Regions from separate parts of the Nonomuraea sp. LP-02 genome, predicted to be linked through region 2. Evidence: riboswitches for the same ligand, from Rfam matches in the RefSeq annotation. Region 2 holds a riboswitch; the other holds the start of a gene.

Region 1 (9,127 bases), 2.3 Mb from region 2:
TCCAAACCACCGTCCAGCGCCCCGAGTTGACCTTTGCCGCTGATCAGCGTATGTTGCGGCATTCGCAAACTTGAAGAAAGCGAAGCGAGGCGCGTCCTGAGCACCGTCGCCGCGTCTTCGCGGTAGGAGGCCGAGCCGATCGATGCCGAGCGTCTACTGCACGCAGTGCGGGCACGCCAACCCCGAGGATGCCCGTTTCTGTTCCCGCTGCGGGTCACCGCTGACCAGACACGAGGTCGCCGGGGACACCACTTCGACGATCTCCGTGGCGGGAATCGAGGCGTACGAGGCTGAGACAGGCGACATGCTCCTGCAGGAGCGGGCGCTGGTGGAGCAGCTCCCGCCCGGCACGGCGTTGCTCACGGTGACCAGGGGCCCCAACCAGGGCAGCCGCTTCCGGCTGGACAAGGACCTCACCACGACCGGGCGCCACCCGGAGAGCGACATCTTCCTCGACGACATCACCGTCTCGCGCCGCCACGTGGAGTTCTACCGCCACCGCGGCGGCCAGTTCTCCGTCCGCGACGTGGGCAGCCTCAACGGCACCTACGTCAACCGCGAGCGGATCGAGGAGGTTCCGCTGCACTCCGGCGACGAGGTGCAGATCGGCAAGTTCCGGCTGGTCTTCCTCATGCGGGGCAACCACAGCGCATGACTTCCCAGGCGGCCCGCTCGCACATGAGCATCGGGGAGGTGCTCGCCCTGCTGCAGGGCGAGTTCCCCGATGTGACGATCTCCAAGATCAGGTTCTTGGAGGGCGAAGGGCTCATCGAGCCCGAGCGCAGCCCCTCCGGCTATCGCAAGTTCACGCATCTGCACGTGGAGCAGCTCCGCTTCATCCTCACCGAGCAGCGCGACCACTACCTGCCGCTGCGGGTCATCAAGGACCGCATGGCCGAGAGCTTCGGCCTCCCCCGGGCCCTGCCCGACAAGCAGGAGGTCAGGCTCGGCCGCGCCGAGCTCCTGGAGGCCGCCGGCATCGACGAGGAGACCCTCGCCGAGTGCGAGGACTACGGCCTGCTGGCCCCGGTGGCCCGCCGCTACGACGAGGAGGCGCTCAAGATCGCCCGCACCGTCGGCGCGCTGGCCCGCTTCGGCCTCGGCGCCCGGCACCTGCGCGCGGTCAAGGCCGCCGCCGAGCGCGAGTGCGGCCTGGTCGAGCAGAGCGTCGCGCCGGTGCTGAAACGCCGCGCCCCGGGCGCCATCGGCGAGGCCGAGGAGACCGCGCGGGAGCTGTCCAACCTCCTGCTCGACCTGCACGCGTCGTTGGTCCGCACAGGGGTACGTTCGGTCCTGGGGCGCTGAGGAGACCCCGGATGGTGGCCGGGGAGCAATCGGGGCCTTCCGGGTGTTACGTTGAAATGAAGTAGCCAGTCAGCAGAAGCGACGAACCAAGAGCTGTGCCGGGTCACCGGTCAGGAATACGGAGCAGCCCGTGTTGCAGATGGAGGTCGTGGGCGTAAGAGTCGAAATGCCCACAAATCAACCGATCGTCTTGCTCAAGGAGGCACACGGGGAGCGGTTCCTTCCTATCTGGATCGGCATGACCGAGGCGACGGCCATCGCCCTCGCCCAGGCGGAGGAGCCTCCGCCGCGGCCGCTCACCCACGACCTGTTCCGCGACGTGCTGAGCGCGCTGGGCGTCGGCCTGCGCGCGGTCAACATCGTCGCGCTGCGCGACGGCATCTTCTTCGCCGACCTGGTGTTCTCCAACGGCGTCGAGGTGAGCGCGCGCCCCTCCGACTCCATCGCGCTCGCCCTGCGCACCGGAGCCCGGATCTTCGCCAGCGAGGAGGTGGTCCAGGAGGCCGGCGTGGTCATCCCGGACGACCAGGAGGACGAGGTGGAGAAGTTCAGGGAGTTCCTTGACACGATCACTCCCGAGGACTTCGGCAGGGCGGGGTAGGTATTTCGGTGCATTTACGCTTCACGACGCGCCGAGCCGGATCGTTGACTGAGCATGGTGACGGTCCTACGGTGCAAGTGAAACCCGCGGTCGCCCTATATGAACCCCCAGATCGGGCCGCGGGATGAGAGAAAGCCGGAGGTCCGCGTGGCGGTCAGCAGCGGCGAGGGAAAGACGGCCGGCCAGGAAGATCCGGTGCGGCGCGAGGACGCGCGGCAGCGTGCCGGGGAGCAGGGGCTGCTCTTCGACGAGCGTCCGGCGGCGCTGCCGGACGACATCGGTTACCGCGGGCCCACCGCCTGTGCGGCGGCCGGCATCACCTACAGGCAGCTCGACTACTGGGCGCGTACGGGCCTGGTGGAGCCGACCATCCGGGCCGCGCACGGCTCGGGCTCCCAGCGGCTCTACAGCTTCCGCGACATCCTGGTGCTCAAAGTCGTCAAGCGGCTCCTCGACACCGGGGTGTCGCTGCAGCAGATCCGCACGGCCGTGCAGCACCTGCGCAACCGCGGGGTCGCCGACCTCGCGCAGATCACGCTCATGAGCGACGGCGTCAGCGTCTACGAGTGCACCTCGGCCGACGAGGTGATAGACCTCCTCCAGGGCGGCCAGGGCGTGTTCGGCATCGCGCTCGGCCGGGTCTGGCGGGAGGTCGAGGGAAGCCTCGCGGAGCTGCCGGGGGAACGCGCGGCGGTCGAGGACAACGTCCCGGCCGACCACCCCGCTGACGAGCTCGCCCAGCGCCGTCGTGCCCGACGGCTGGGGTAGTAATTCGCCCGTAACGTCCAGAGTAGTAACCTAGGACAGGCAAGGCTGACGACCCCGTGCGGGAGAGTCCCCGGCACCGCCTGGTCCGGGGCGCCGAAGGAGCAACCCTCCCCGGAATCTCTCAGGCAACCAGTACCGCTCGGGTGAGGCAACTCTGGAAAGCAGGCACGCCCGCCAGGCGCGCCTCACCGACGGTGCAAGCCTCCTCGCGAGGCGAAGCTCTCAGGTCGCGGTGAACGCCCGCGCTGACAGAGGGGGAGATCCGGCATCCGCCCGCGCCCCGGCGCCGGTCTCCATAGCCTCGGGAGGCACCGTCCATGACCGCCCTGTCAGAGTCCCTGCCGGCATCCCCGCCGCCGTCCGCGCCCACGTCCCTGTCCGAGCCGCCGTTCGCCGGCCGCCACATCGGCCCGTCCGAGGCCGACCAGCAGCGCATGCTGGAGACCGTCGGCTTCGAGTCCGTCGCCGACCTGGTGGCCGTGGCGGTCCCCGAGGCCATCCGGGTCAAGGACCGGCTCACGCTGCCCGCCGCCGTCGGCGAGAGCGAGGCGATCGCCGAGCTGCGTGCCCTGGCCGGCCGCAACCGGGTCCTCACCTCCATGATCGGCCTCGGTTACCACGACACGATCACGCCCGCGGTCATCCGCCGCAACCTGCTGGAGAACCCGGGCTGGTACACCGCGTACACGCCGTACCAGCCGGAGATCTCGCAGGGGCGGCTGGAGGCGCTGCTCAACTTCCAGACGGTCGTCTCCGACCTGACCGGCCTGCCCGTCGCCGGCGCGTCCCTGCTGGACGAGGCCACCGCGGCCGCCGAGGCCATGACCCTCGCCCGGCGCGCCGGCCGCTCCAAGAGCCACGTGTTCGTGGTCGACGCCGACGCCCTGCCGCAGACCAAGCGGGTGCTCGCCACCCGCGCCGAGCCGCTCGGCATCGAGCTCGCCGAGCACCCGCTCGACGGCAGCGCGCTGCCCGAGTGCTTCGGCGTGCTCGTCCAGTACCCGGGCGCCTCCGGGCGGCTGCGCGACTTCCGCGCCGTGGCCGCCGCCGCGCACGAGGCCGGGGCGCTCGTCGTGGCCGCCGCCGACCTGCTCGCGCTCACCCTCGTGGCCGCGCCGGGCGAGCTGGGCGCCGACATCGCGATCGGCTCCTCCCAGCGCTTCGGCGTGCCGTTCGGCTTCGGCGGGCCGCACGCCGCCTACATGTCCGTCCGCGAGGGCCTGCAGCGCCAGCTCCCCGGCCGGCTGGTCGGCGTGTCCGTGGACGCCGACGGCGACCCCGCCTACCGGCTCGCCCTGCAGACCCGTGAGCAGCACATCCGCCGCGAGAAGGCCACCAGCAACATCTGCACCGCGCAGGTGCTGCTGGCCGTGATCGCCGGCATGTACGCCGTCTACCACGGCCCCGAGGGGCTGCGCCGCATCGCGCTGCGCGCCCACCGGCACGCCGCCGCCCTCGCCGAGAGCCTGCGCGCGGGCGGGCTGGAGGTCGTGCACGAGGCGTTCTTCGACACCGTGCTCGTCCGGGTGCCCGGCCGGGCCTCCGAGGTGGTCGCCGCCGCCGCCGAGCGCGGCGTCAACCTGTGGCGGGCCGACGACGACCACGTCTCGGTCGCCTGCGACGAGAAGACCGGCGTGGCCGAGCTGCGCGCCGTGCAGGCCGCGTTCGGCGTGCCCGAGCGGGACGCCGACGTCGAGGCCACCGCCGACGCGCTGCCCGCCGAGCTGCTGCGCGAGTCCGGCTACCTCACCCACCCGGTCTTCCACAGCCACCGCTCCGAGACCGCGATGCTGCGCTACCTGCGCCGGCTCCAGGACAAGGACATCGCGCTCGACCGGTCGATGATCCCGCTCGGCTCCTGCACGATGAAGCTCAACGCCAGCACCGAGATGGAGCCCATCACCTGGCCGGAGTTCGCGGGCGTGCACCCGTACGCGCCGGTCGAGCAGGCCGAGGGCTACCTGGAGCTGATCGGCACGCTGGAGCGCTGGCTCGCCGAGGTCACCGGCTACGACGCGGTCTCCCTGCAGCCCAACGCCGGCTCGCAGGGCGAGTTCGCCGGGCTGCTGGCCATCCGCGCCTACCACCGGGACAAGGGCCAGGACGGCCGCGACGTCTGCCTCATCCCGTCCTCGGCGCACGGCACCAACGCCGCCAGCGCCGTCATGGCCGGCATGCGGGTCGTGGTCGTCGCCTGCGACGCCGACGGCAACGTGGACCTCGCCGACCTCGACGCCAAGATCGCCAAGCACCGCGACGCGCTCGCCGCGATCATGGTCACCTACCCGTCCACCCACGGCGTGTACGAGGAGAGCATCACCGAGGTCTGCGCCAAGGTGCACGAGGCCGGCGGCCAGGTCTACGTGGACGGCGCCAACCTCAACGCCCTGGTCGGGCTGGCCAAGCCGGGCGAGTTCGGGGCCGACGTGTCCCACCTCAACCTGCACAAGACCTTCTGCATCCCGCACGGCGGCGGCGGCCCCGGCGTCGGCCCCGTCGCGGTCCGCGGCCACCTGGCCGCCTACCTGCCCGGCCACCCGCTGCAGGACGGCTCCCCGGTCGGGCCGGTCTCGGCCGCCCCGCACGGCTCGGCGGGCATCCTGCCGATCTCGTGGGCCTACATCAGGATGATGGGCGCCGACGGCCTCACCGCCGCCACCGAGCAGGCCATCCTGTCGGCCAACTACCTGGCCAGGCGGCTGGCCCCGCACTACCCGGTGCTCTACACCGGGCGCGGCGGGCTGGTCGCGCACGAGTGCATCGTCGACCTGCGGCAGATCACCAAGGAGACCGGCGTCACCGTGGACGACGTGGCCAAGCGCCTCATCGACTACGGCTTCCACGCGCCGACCATGTCGTTCCCGGTGGCCGGGACGCTCATGATCGAGCCGACCGAGAGCGAGGACCTCGTCGAGCTCGACCGGTTCGCCGACGCCATGATCGCCATCCGCGAGGAGATCGCCAAGGTGGCGTCGGGGGCGTACGACCCGGCCGACAACCCGCTGCGCAACGCCCCGCACACGGCCGAGTCGGTCACCGCCGACGAGTGGCCGCACCCCTACAGCCGGAGCGAGGCCGCCTACCCGGTGGCGTCGCTGCGCGAGAACAAGTACTGGGTGCCGGTGCGCCGCATCGACCAGGCCTACGGCGACCGCAACCTGGTCTGCTCGTGCCCTCCGCTGGAGGCGTACGAGGACTGAGCCGATCGCGGGGCGGGGAACCAGTCCGGCATCGTCAAGTGAGCAGACATGATCGCCGGAAGTGGTTAGGCTTCGGTGCGACCCAGGCCAAGCGGCGCCGTAAGGAGCTCTCTTGACGTCATCGGAGCTGGAGACCCCGCCCCTCGACACCGCCCGCAGGCTCGCCGAGGGCGGCGACCTCGACGGCGCGGCGGCGATCCTGCGCCGGCTTGTCGCCGACCCCGACGAGCCCGACCGCGCGCAGGCCGCCGTCGGGCTCGCCGTGGTGCTCGAGGAGCGCGGCGACGTCGAGGCGGCCCGCGCGGCCGCCCGCACCGCCCTGGCCACCAACCACCCCGAGTACGCCGCCCAGGCCGCCTGCCACCTGGCGCAGGGCTTCGAGCGAGAGGGGCGCACCGAGCAGGCCAGAGCCGCCTGGCAGGCCGTGCTGGGCGTCGGCACCCCCGCCTACCTGCCGCACGCCCACCTGGCGCTGGCCCGGCTGGCCGAGACCCTGGGCGAGGCCGAGAAGGAGCTGCGCGAGGCCCTGGCATCGGGCGCGACGGCCGGCGACGAGCAGGTGGCGGCGCTGGCCGCGCGGGAGCTCGCCGACCTGCTGCTGGAGCACGGCGAGCCGGGGGCGGCCGCCGACGTGCTCATCGAGGCCCTCGGCATCGCCCCCGAGTCCGAGGTGCCGGGGCTGCGGGTGCGGCTCGGCATCGCGCACCTGGAGCTGGCCTGCGCCGAGTTCGCCGAGACCGTGGAGAGCGGGGCCGACGTCGCGACCAGCGCCCTGGCCATCGAGCTGCTGGCCCGTACGCTGCCGCTGCGCGGGCGGCCGGAGGACGCCGACCAGGTGTGGTCGTACGGGCTGGGGCACGCCGACGAGGCGCTGGCCGCCGAGGTACGCCTGCGCTACGAGCGCGGGGCCTGACCGGGGGTCAGCCGCGGCGCATGATGGCCGACGCGGCGGCCACGTTGATGATGACGATGGCGAGCCAGGCGATGGCGAGTCCCAGCAGGCCCGCCTGGCCGGCCGCGATCGCGGTCAGCGGGACGCCGATGCCGAGCGAGCCCAGCACGATCGGGGTCATCGCGGAGCCCGGGCTCTTCGCCCTGGGACGGGGGCCGTACGCGGCCGGGTCGGCTCCCTGCGCGGCCAGCTCGGCCCGCACCCGGCCGGCGATCGTCGCGTCGAGGCGGTCCGCGAAGGACTCCACGAGCGCCTTCTCGTAGTCGGGGCCGAGGTCGCGGCGGGCGTCGAGCGTGGCCTGGAGGTCCTCACGGAGGGGACGTTCGTGGTACATGAGAACAATCATGGTCCACGGGCGGCACGCCGTCATCAGCCCTGAGAGCCATCGCCGGCTCGTCCGAAGGTACGGTTCTGCCATGGAGATCACGACCCCCCGCGGGCCCGCGCGGGTGGACCTGGAGGAGCCGGCCGACCCGCGGCTGCTGCTCGTCCTCACCCACGGCTCCGCCGGGGGAGTGGACGCCCCTGACCTGCTGGCCGTGCGCGACGCCGCGCTCGCGGCGGGGTTCGGGGTGGCCAGGGTGACGCAGGCGTTCCGGCTGGCGGGGGCGCGGGCGCCCGGCTCGCCGGCCCGTCAGGACGAGGCGTGGGAGGCCGTCCTGACGGAGCTGCGGGCGCACCGGCCCGGCCTGCCCCTCGTGCAGGGCGGGCGGAGCAACGGGGCGCGGGTGGCCTGCCGTACGGCCGCGGCGGTGGGCGCGGCGGCGGTCGTGGCGCTGGCCTTCCCCCTGCACCCGCCGGGCCGGCCCGGCACGTCCAGGGCCGGCGAACTGCGCGGGGCGGGGGTGGACGTGCTGGTCGTCAACGGCGATCGCGATCCGTTCGGCGTCCCTGACGCCGCGGACGCGGCGCGGCTGGTGGTGCTGCCCGGCGAGGGGCACGATCTCAAACGGGATCCCGCCCGGGTCGGCGGGATCGTGGCGGAGTGGCTGGGCCACTACGCGCTGACGCGGGAGCCCTCGTAGCCGGCGGGCTCAGACGCCCACCGGGCGGTGCGGCTCGATCGTGGCGCCGCTCGGCAGGAGCTCCCCGGTGTCCTCGAACAGGACCACGCCGTTGCAGAGCAGGCTCCACCCCTGCTCGGGATGGCAGGCGAGGGTGCGTGCCGCCTCGCGGTCGGGCGCCTCTGCATCCGGACAGGCCGGGACGTGCGGGCACATCGGCGTGCCTCCGATATCTCGTGGAATGCTCCCGTTGTGAGGGGCGGGAGCGGCTCGGGTTGTTCTCTTGGCAAGGGTGCGATGCCGTCACCGTGACGTGTGACCTTCGACACAGGGTGCCTTATGCAGGATAACGGGCCAAGCACGACACGCGCATCACGTTTGCAAACCCTTGAGAAGAGCGTCGAGTCCGCGCTCGAAGTCCGTATCGGCACGTTCGTCCCGCCGTATCCATTCGTCGACCTCCGGATCGGCCCAGCCGGACCGCTGGACCTCGACGGCCACGCTGCCGTACACGAACGCGCGCAGCGCCCGCACGGCGTCGGGGGCGTCGTCGAGGCCGCCGTCGGCCAGTTGCTCGGTCTGCTCGCGCAGGGCGATGAGCGTGGTGCCCTTGGGCGGCTTGGTGAGCGCCAGCGCCAGCACGCCGGGATGCTCGCGCAGCAGCTCCCGCTCGGCCCGGCACCACGCCTTGGCCGTCTCCTGCCAGGTGGGGCGCTGCTCGACGTGGACGGTGGTCACGTGCTCGGCCAGGGCGTCCATCAGCGCCTCCTTGCCGCGGGGCAGGTGGTGGTAGATGGCCATGGCCTCGACCTGGAGCGCGTCGCCGAGGCGGCGCATGGTGAGCCGGCGCAGGCCCTGGCTGTCGGCGATGTGCAGCGCGGCCTCGATGATCCGCTCGCGGGAGAGGGGGACCGGTGGTCTCTTGGCGGGCATGAAGATCATCTTACTATGTAAAGGGCGTGGCGGCGGGGTGATTTCCGCACGTGTCGCGGGGAGGCGTACTCTTGGGCCTGGCATGACTTACCGGCTGGTGAAGGGGCAGGGTCCATGGCGTTTTTCCGTCCGCGGGTGAGCCGGGAGGCCGAGGTTCGCTACCACGCGGACCGCGAGATCTCCAGGAGCTATCCCGAGCTGCTGGAGCGGGCCAGGCAGGCCGAGAGCACGCTGCGGGAGCTGCGGGCCGCGGCGGCCGACGAGGTCGAGCTGCTGGCCGCGGGCCGGGCGTTCGACCAGGCGCTGACCGAGGCGCTGCGGGCCGCCGAGGCGGGCCAGCGGGCCACCTTCGGGGTCAAGTCCT
Region 2 (9,127 bases):
CGTTCTGGTTGACCTCGACCACCTCGCCGCCCACGGGGGCGTAGATCTCGCTGACGGACTTGGTGGACTCCACCTCGCCGACCGAGTCGCCGGCCTCGACGTTCGCGCCGACCTCGGGGAGCTGCACGAAGACGACGTCACCCAGGGCCTCGGCGGCGAACTCGGTGATGCCCACGGTGATGGTCAGGCCGTCGTCCAGCCCGGCCACCCACTCGTGTTCCTTGGTGTAGCTCAGCTCGTCAGGGATGTTGCTCACTTCTTCCTCCTGTAAAAGGGCAGCTCTACGAGGTCCACGGGTTCTTGGCTGCCCCGGATGTCCACTGCCAGGCCTTCGCTCGCGCCGGTGTCGACGTAGGCCATCGCGATGGGCTTGCCCAGGGTCTGGGAAGGCGCGCCGCTGGTGACCTCGCCGACGACGGCGCCGTCCTGCGTCACCGGGTAGCCGTGCCGCGGCACCCGGCGGCCCCGCGCGACCAGGCCGACGAGGCGGCGTCCTGGCTGGTCGTCCTTGACCGCCTCCAGCGCCGCTCGTCCGACGAAATCGCCGGGCTTGTCGAATTTCACCACTCTGCCCAGTCCCGCGTCGAACGGGGTCAGCTCGACGCCGAGCTCGTTGCCGTACAGCGGCATGCCGGCCTCCAGCCGGAGCGTGTCGCGGGCGGACAGGCCCGCGGGCGCGAGCCCGTACGGCTGCCCGGCGGCGGTGAGCGTGTTCCAGAGCGGGACGGCGTCCTGGTTGGCGACGAAGAGCTCGAAGCCGTCCTCGCCGGTGTAGCCGGTGCGGGCGATCAGTGCCTCGCGGCCGTCGACCAGGCCGGGCAGGCCGGCGTAGTACTTGAGCCCGGCGAGGTCGGCGTCGGTCAGCGTGGCCAGGATCTCCTGCGCGCGGGGGCCCTGGACGGCGATGAGCGCGTAGCGGTCGGAGCGGTCCTCGACGGCCGCGTCGTACGCCTTGGCCCGCTCCTGGAGCTCCTGGGCGACCTTCGGGTAGTTCGAGGCGTTGGCGACCACCATGAACTCCTCGTCACCGAGCCGGTAGACGATGAGGTCGTCGAGCACCCCGCCCCGCTCGTCGACGATCATGGTGTACCTGGCCCGGCCGGTGGCGAGCGCGGACAGGTGGCCGACCAGCGCGTAGTCCAGCGCCTCGGCGGCCTGCGGGCCGGTCACGAAGATCTCGCCCATGTGGGAGAGGTCGAACAGCCCGGCCGCCTCGCGCACGGCCTTGTGCTCGGCGGACTCGCTGCCGTACCGGAGGGGCATGAGCCAGCCGGCGAAGTCGGTGAGGGTGGCGCCCAGGCTCTCGTGGACGTCGCGTAGCGGTGTCGGTCGGGACATGTGTCGCACCTCAGGACAGGAGTGGATGCCAGCATCCTCCCCCTCTGTCATCGATGCCTGAGAGCTTCGCCCGATTTTTGCCGGACTTTCACCTTCGGCGAGGCCATGAGCCTGCTTTCCAGAGGCCACCTCGTCCGTGCGGTCCTTTGCCTTGAGAGGTTCGCGGGGAGGGCTTGCTCCTTCAGGGACCCTGACCGGCTCGTCAGAGTGCTCTCCCGCACGGTGTCGACGGTGATGTCCGCCAGCCTAGTGCCGGTACGGGGCATTTGTCGCCTACGGGCCTCAGCAGGCCGCGACCAGCGCCTCGAACAGCGCGCCGTCCTCGGCCTCCTCCGGATGCCACTGCACGGCCATCGCGAACGCCGCCGACTCCAGCTCCACCGCCTCCACCGTGCCGTCCCCGGCGGTCGCGGTCACGGTCAGGCCGGGGGCGAGCCGGTCCACGGCCTGGTGGTGGTAGTGCGGGACCGTCACCGGCTCCGTGCCGAGCACCTTGGCCAGGCGGCTGCCGGGCGCCGGCGTCACCGGCAGGTGGCCGAACACGCCCGGCCCCGGCGCGTGCCCCGTGTGCCCCGCCACGTCCGGCAGGTGCTGGTGGAGGGTGCCGCCGAGGGCCACGTTGAGCACCTGGAGGCCCCGGCAGACCCCCAGGTACGGCAGCCCGGCGTCCAGCGCCCGCGCCAGCAGCGCGAACTCCGCCTCGTCGCGGAAACCGCGTACGTAGCCGGTGCGCTCGTGCGCCTGCGCGCCGTACCTGGCCGGGTCGATGTCGCCGCCGCCGGCCAGGACGAGCCCGTCGAGACCGCGCAGCGCCCCGGCGGGCTCGCCGGCCGGCGGCAGCACGACGGGCTGGCCGCCGGCCCGCACGACCTGCTCGACGTACAGGTACGGCAGCAGCGCCACGGTCACGTCCGTCCAGACCGTGAACGTGGCGGGCTCCACGTAGGAGGTGATCCCGATCAACGGGCGACGCACGACGGACCCCCCTAGAGCGGCGTCACGTAGGCGCCGCTGATGCCGCCGTCCACCAGGAACTGGCTGGCCGTGATGAAGGAGGAGTCGTCGCTGGCCAGGAAGGCCACCGCCGCCGCGATCTCCGACGCCTCGGCGAAACGCCCGAGCGGCACGTGCACCAGCCGCCGCTGCGCCCGCTCCGGGTCCTTGGCGAACAGCTCCTGGAGCAGCGGCGTGTTCACCGGCCCCGGGCAGAGCGCGTTCACCCTGATCCCCTCGCGGGCGAACTGCACGCCGAGCTCCCGCGACATCGCCAGCACCCCGCCTTTGGAGGCGGTGTAGGAGATCTGCGAGGTCGCCGAGCCCATCACGGCCACGAACGACGCGGTGTTGATGATCGAGCCCTTGCCCTGCCGCCGCATGTACGGGATCGCGTGCTTGCAGCACAGGTAGACGCTGGTGAGGTTGACCTCCTGGACCCGGCGCCAGGCGTCGAGCCCGGTCTCCAGGATGGAGTCGTCGTCGGGCGGCGAGATGCCGGCGTTGTTGAAGGCGACGTCCACGCTGCCGTAGGTCTCGTGCGCCGTGGCGAACATCCGCTCGACGTCGTCCTCGCGGGTCACGTCCGCCTCGACGAACAGGCCGCCGACCTCGTCCGCGGCCTTGGCGCCCGCCGCCGCGTCGATGTCCACGCAGACGACCCGCGCCCCCTCCTCGGCGAACCTGCGGGCCGTGGCGAGCCCGATGCCGCTGCCCGCGCCGGTGATGACGGCGACCCGATCCTGCAACCGCTGCACTTGCTCACTCCCAGGAGATGAAGACGTTCTTGGTCTCGGTGAACGCCGCGAGGGCGTCCGGGCCGAGCTCCCGGCCGAGGCCGGACTGCTTGAAACCGCCGAACGGGGTCCAGTAGCGGACCGACGCGTTCGAGTTGACCGACAGCGCGCCCGACTCGACCGCCCGCGCCACGCGCAGCGCCCGCCCGACGTCACGCGTCCAGATCGAGCCGCTCAGCCCGTACGGCGTGTCGTTGGCGACGCGGATCGCGTCGGCCTCGTCGGTGAAGCGGGCCACCGACACGACGGGACCGAAGATCTCCTCGGTGAACGCGGGATCGGTCACCTCCGGAGTCAGCACGGTGGCGGGGAACCAGTAGCCCTTGCCCGCCGGGCACTCGCCCTGGAGCCAGGGGTCGGAGACGAACCCGCGGACCCGTTCCAGGTGTTCAGCGCTGATCAGCGGGCCCATCTCGGTGGCCTCGTCGAGCGGGTCGCCGACCCGGACGGCGCGTACGGCGGGGGCGAGCAGCGCCATGAACTCGTCGTACACCTCGGCCTGCACCAGCAGCCTGGAGCGGGCGCAGCAGTCCTGGCCGGCGTTGTCGAACACCGCGTACGGCGCCGCCGCGGCCGCCTTCGCGAGATCGGCGTCGGCGAAGACGATGTTCGCCGACTTGCCGCCCAGCTCCAGCGTCACCCGCTTCACCTGGGCCGCCGCCTTGGCCGCGATCTCCTTGCCGACCTCGGTCGAGCCGGTGAACACGATCTTGGCGACGTGCGGGTGCTCCACCAGCCGGGCCCCCGCGACCTCCCCTGCCCCAGGCAGCACCTGGAGCACCCCCTCGGGGAGGCCCGCCTCCAGGGCCAGCTCGGCCAGCCGCAGCGCGGTCAGCGGGGTCTGCTCCGCGGGCTTGACGACGACGGTGTTGCCCGCGGCCAGCGCGGGGGCCACGCCCCACGACAGGATGAGCATGGGGAAGTTCCACGGCACGATCACGCCCACCACGCCCAGGGGCTCCTGGAAGGTGACGTCCACGCCGCCGGGCACCGGGATTTGCTTGCCGTGGTTGCGCTCGGGTGCGGCGGCGTAGAAGTGCAGCACGTCGCGGACCGCGCCGGCCTCCCAGCGGGCGTTGCCGATGGTGTGCCCGGCGTTGTCCACCTCCAGCCTGGCCAGCTCCTCGGCGTGCTCGCCCACCAGGTCGGCGAAGCGCCGCAGCAGCCGCGCCCGGTCGCCGGGGGCCACCGCGCGCCAGGACGGGTACGCCTTCCTGGCACGCTCCACGGCCCGGTCGACCTCGGCCGCGTCGGCGAACTCGACGTCGGCGACGACGTCCTCCGTCGCCGGATTGACGATCTTCATGCTCACATCCGTTCGAAACCGCGGAACAACTCCCAGTCGGTCACCGCCGCGTCGTACGCGGCCAGCTCCACCCGCGCGTTGTTCGCGTAGTGCCCGACCACGTCCTCGCCGAACGCCTCACGCGCCCGCTTCGACCCCTCGAACAGGGCCAGCGCGTCGCGCAGCGTCGCCGGCACAGTGTCGGCGCCGGAGTCGTAGGCGTTGCCCGCGTACGGGTCCTCCAGCGCCAGCTCGCCGTCGATGCCGTGCAGCCCGGCCGCGACCAGCGCGGCGACCGCCAGGTACGGATTGACGTCGCCGCCCGGCACCCGGTTCTCGATGCGCAGCGAGAGCCCGTGGCCGACCAGGCGCAGCGCGCACGTCCGGTTGTCCAGGCCCCACTTGACGGCCGTCGGGGCGAAGCTGCCGGGGACGAAGCGCTTGTAGGAGTTGACGTTGGGGGCGAGCAGGAGGGTGAGCTCGCGCAGGCAGGCGAGTTGGCCGGCGATGAAGCGGGCGCCGAGCCGCGACAGGCCGTGCGGCCCGTCGCCGGCCATCACCGGCTCGCCGCTCGTGGAGCGGAGCGAGATGTGGATGTGGCAGGAGTTGCCCTCGCGCTGGTTCGGCTTGGCCATGAAGGTGATCGACCGGCCCTCCTGGGCGGCGATCTCCTTGGCGCCGTTCTTGTAGATCGCGTGGTTGTCGCAGGTCCTGAGCGCCTCGTCGTAGCGGAAGGCGATTTCGTGCTGGCCCAGGTTGCACTCGCCCTTGGCGGACTCGACGTACATGCCGGCGCCCTCCATGTCGCGCCTGATGCGGCGCAGCAGGGGCTCGACGCGGGCGGTGCCGAGGAGGGAGTAGTCGACGTTGTAGAGGTTGGCGGGGGTGAGGTCGCGGTAGGCGCGCTTCCAGGCGTCCTCGTAGGAGTGGTCGTAGACGACGAACTCCAGCTCGGTCCCGACGTAGGCGACCAGGTCCCGCTCGGCCAGGCGGGCGAGCTGACGGCGCAGGATCTGGCGGGGCGAGGCGGTCACGTCGCCGCCGTCCTCCCAGGCCAGGTCCGCCATCAGCATCGCGGTCCCCTCCTGCCAGGGCACCCGGCGCAGGGTCGCGAGGTCCGGCTTCATGACGAAGTCGCCGTAGCCCCGGTCCCAGGACGACATCGCGTAGCCGGAGACCGTGTTCATGTCGACGTCCACGGCGAGCAGGTAGTTGCAGCCCTCGGAGCCGTGGTGCAGCACCTCGTCCAGGAAGTAGCGCGCCGAGAGCCGCTTGCCCTGCAACCTGCCCTGCATGTCGGCGATGGCGAGGAGCACCGTGTCGATCCGGCCCGCGCTCACCTCGTCGCGCAGCTCGTCCACGCTCAGGAAGCCTTCGTGCACGTTCAGGTCGCTCCGATCTGGCCCGAGGCGCTTTCCCGTTGATTGGGCTAGTCTCAGACCATTGATGTGCATGGTGGATCGTCTGTCAAGACCCGAGGACATGTTGGACGAGTCGGCGCGACTGATGACGGTGCTGCGCCCGGTCCGGGCCGGCAACGCCTTCGAGGAGACCGTGGAGCGGCTGCTCCAGGCCATCAAGCTGGGCGTGGTGCCGCCGGGCGGCAAGCTGCCCCCCGAGCGTGAGCTCGCCGTGCGGCTCGGCATCAGCCGGGTCACGCTGCGTGAGGCGATCCGCGCCCTGTCCGACGCCGGCTACCTCGACGTGCGCAGGGGCCGCTACGGCGGCGCGTTCGTCACCTACGAGCCGCCCGCCCCCGACGCCCGCGAGCTGCGCCAGGCCGTCGCCGAGATGGGTCACGACGACCTCGCCGACGCCCTGACCTTCCGCCTGGCCGTCGAGTGCGGCGCCGCCCAGGTGCTGGCCGGCATGGAGCTCGCCGGCGAGCGGCGCGCCCTGCTCCTGCGCCGGCTCGCCGAGCTCAACGAGGCGTCGCTGGAGGACTACCGCCGCCTCGACACCGCCTTCCACCTGTCCATCGCCGAGCTGACCGGCTCCACGCTGCTCGCCACGGCCTGCGCCGACGCCCGCTCCCGGGTCAGCGACCTGCTCAACGCGATCCCGATGCTCCAGGTCAACCTGGACCACGCCGCCGTCCAGCACCGGGCCATCGTGGACGCCATCCTCGCCGGCGACCCCGACGCGGCCCGCCGCGCCATGACCGAGCACCTGGAGGGCACGGCCGCGTTGCTGCGCGCGTTCCTCGCATGACGGAGATAGGTCACCGTAGGGGCGATCGCCTCGTACCATCGTTTTAACGTCATGGGGGATTGGTTTCAGCACACCATCATCGCCACGGGACGGCTGTCGCTGTTCTGTTTCTTCGTCATGCTCATCGTGGCGTTCATCGCGACCCGCATCAACGTCCGGCTGATCAGGGCGAAGGTCGGCTGGTTCCGTGACGTCAACGTGGGCGAGATGCACATCCACCACGTCGTCTTCGGCGTCGTGCTGATGCTCGTCGGCGGCGTCACGCAGATCGTCCTCGCGCCCGCCTCGCAGATCGGGCACGCGGTGGCGGCGGGCGTCTTCGGGGTCGGCTCGGCGCTGGTCCTGGACGAGTTCGCGCTGATCCTGCACCTGCACGACGTGTACTGGGAGGAGGAGGGGCGGACGTCGGTGGACGCGGTCTTCATCGCGGTCGCCGTCACCGGCCTGCTGCTCATCGGGCTCCGGCCGCTCACCTGGGACTACGGCCCGCTCGTCAACCCGGCGGTGCTCATCGTGGGCAACCTGGTGCTGGCCGTGATCACCCTGCTCAAGGGGAAGATCTGGACCGGGATGGCCGGGCTGTTCGTGCCGCCCATGCTGCTGGTGGGCGCGATCCGGCTGGCCCGGCCGGGATCGCCGTGGGCGCGCTGGGTCTTCGCCCGGCGCTCGCCGCGCAAGATGGCGCGGGCCCTGCGCAGGGAGGAGAAGTGGCGGCGACCGGCGATCCGGGCCAAGATCGCCTTCCAGGAGTTCCTGTCCGGGAGGCACGACCTGCCGTCCACGCGGCGCGCACGGCGGCGCACGTGAGCGCGGACGAGATCGGGCTCGGGGTGCGGGCGCTGCACGAGCGCGGCCACGCGGGCGACCTCGCCGAGATCGCCGCCGTGCGCCACCTCTACTCCTTCCGCGAGCTCGAAAGCCTCGCCAGGCGGCACCACGAGTCCTTCTCGGTGCACGAGCTGGCCGACCGGCTGGAGTTCGCCGAGCTCATCGCCGACGAGGAGTTCGAGGCGTACGGGCTGGACGAGGAGGGCGTGCGGGCGGTCCGGCGCTTCGCCCGTGAGTGGCTGGAGGACATCAAGCTGCGCCGGGCCGACGACGGCGACGTGGACTACGACGCCGAGGACGTCCCCGGCGTCGACTGATCCACCGGGGTGAGCAGGGGCCGCTTGGCGGTGCGGCCGTCGCCCGAGGAACGGCCGCGCAGGCGGCGGCCGATCCACGGCCCCGCGAACGCGCCCAGCCAGCGGGCCTGCTCCGCCGCCGTCCGCCAGGCCGGCGCCGCCGGCAGGAACGGGAACGGGTCCTTCCACGTGCCGTCGCTGCCCGGCAGCTCCAGGGCGTGGGCGACGGAGGCGGCGATGCGGGCGTGCCCCTCCGGGCTGGCGTGCAGCCGGTCGGGGCTCCACATCCGGGCGTCTTCGACGAACCGCATGCCGAACGTGTCCACCAGTGTCACCCCGTGCCGGGCGGCGGCGTCCCTGATCCGCGCGTTCAGCGCGAGGACGCGCGGCAGGAGCGGGCGGGCCAGCGGCATGATCGCGCCGATGTCGGGGAAGGTCACGCTGACCACCCGGGCCCCGGAGCTGGTCAGGGCCGCGAACATCTCCTCCAGCGCCTCCGCCACCAGCGCGGCGTCGAAGCCCGGCCGGATGAGGTCGTTCATGCCGGCCATGACCGTGGCCAGGTCGGGCCGCAGCGCGAGGGCGGCCGGCAGCTGCTCGTCGCGGATCTGGCCGGCCAGCCTGCCCCGGACGGCGAGGTTGGCGTAGCGCAGCTCCGGGTTCGCGCCGGCCAGGACCTCGGCCAGGCGGTCGGCCCAGCCGCGGTGGCCGCGCAGGTCGTCGCCGTCGCCGAGCCCCTCGGTCTGGCTGTCGCCGAGGGCGACGTAACGGGCGTACATCACTGCTGCTCCTTCCTGGCGCGGGCGGCGCGCTCCTCCAGCGCGCGGGCGGTGTCGAGACACCAGTCGCGGATCTCCCGCTCCAGCCTGCAGCCCGCCAGGCACGAAAGGTAGGGCCCGACGCGCTCGCCCTCGCGCAGGAACGTCTCCTCGTCCAGGTCGCCGCGGAAGTGCAGCAGCGTGCGCTCGAACAGGGCCAGCTTGGCGGCGGCCGCCGCGGCCCGCTCGCGGAGCTGGGCGATGACGGGGGCGGGGTCGAGGGCGTCCACGGCGTGCACCCGTACCACCAGGTCGTCGCGGAGCAGCAGCGGCTTGGGCGGGGCGGCGGCGAAGGCGGCCAGCTCGTCGAGGCCGGCGCCGGTGACGCTGAACACCCGCTTGTTGGGGCGGCCCCGCTGGACGACCTCGCGGCCCGCCACCAAGCCGTCGGCCTCCAGCCTGGCCAGCTCGGCGTAGAGCTGCTGGGGGGAGGCGTACCAGAAGTCGGCGACGCCGACGTCGAAGATCTTGGTGAGCTGGTAGCCGCTGTGCTCGCCGCTGAGGAGGGCGGCGAGGACGGCATGGCGGAGGGCCATCGTCACTCATGCCCATGAGTAGTCA

What was found. A riboswitch is a leader RNA that binds a small molecule or an ion and turns the genes downstream of it on or off. The one in region 2 is predicted to bind glycine.
Region 1: it holds a riboswitch for glycine, as region 2 does, so the genes downstream of both, gcvP (aminomethyl-transferring glycine dehydrogenase) here and gcvT (glycine cleavage system aminomethyltransferase GcvT) in region 2, are expected to answer to the same signal.

Annotation. Positions count from the first base shown of each region.
Region 1 is NZ_JAXCLK010000001.1:2,312,287-2,321,413, reverse strand. It holds gene SMD20_RS10745 (FHA domain-containing protein) at 143-655, shown strand; gene ftsR (transcriptional regulator FtsR) at 652-1,305, shown strand; gene SMD20_RS10735 (bifunctional nuclease family protein) at 1,436-1,906, shown strand; gene SMD20_RS10730 (MerR family transcriptional regulator) at 2,054-2,674, shown strand; glycine riboswitch at 2,724-2,822, shown strand; gene gcvP (aminomethyl-transferring glycine dehydrogenase) at 2,992-5,874, shown strand; gene SMD20_RS10720 (tetratricopeptide repeat protein) at 5,987-6,787, shown strand; gene SMD20_RS10715 (hypothetical protein) at 6,795-7,160, opposite strand; gene SMD20_RS10710 (alpha/beta hydrolase family protein) at 7,243-7,851, shown strand; gene SMD20_RS10705 (DUF5999 family protein) at 7,861-8,046, opposite strand; gene SMD20_RS10700 (TetR/AcrR family transcriptional regulator) at 8,203-8,763, opposite strand; gene SMD20_RS10695 (hypothetical protein) at 8,878-9,127, shown strand, end outside.
Region 2 is NZ_JAXCLK010000001.1:4,652,078-4,661,204, reverse strand. It holds gene gcvH (glycine cleavage system protein GcvH) at 1-256, opposite strand, end outside; gene gcvT (glycine cleavage system aminomethyltransferase GcvT) at 253-1,338, opposite strand; glycine riboswitch at 1,373-1,467, opposite strand; glycine riboswitch at 1,468-1,566, opposite strand; gene SMD20_RS21575 (gamma-glutamyl-gamma-aminobutyrate hydrolase family protein) at 1,621-2,313, opposite strand; gene SMD20_RS21570 (3-oxoacyl-ACP reductase) at 2,325-3,089, opposite strand; gene SMD20_RS21565 (aldehyde dehydrogenase family protein) at 3,094-4,434, opposite strand; gene SMD20_RS21560 (glutamine synthetase family protein) at 4,437-5,795, opposite strand; gene SMD20_RS21555 (FadR/GntR family transcriptional regulator) at 5,866-6,624, shown strand; gene SMD20_RS21550 (hypothetical protein) at 6,676-7,431, shown strand; gene SMD20_RS21545 (hypothetical protein) at 7,428-7,769, shown strand; gene SMD20_RS21540 (SGNH/GDSL hydrolase family protein) at 7,736-8,527, opposite strand; gene SMD20_RS21535 (PadR family transcriptional regulator) at 8,527-9,102, opposite strand.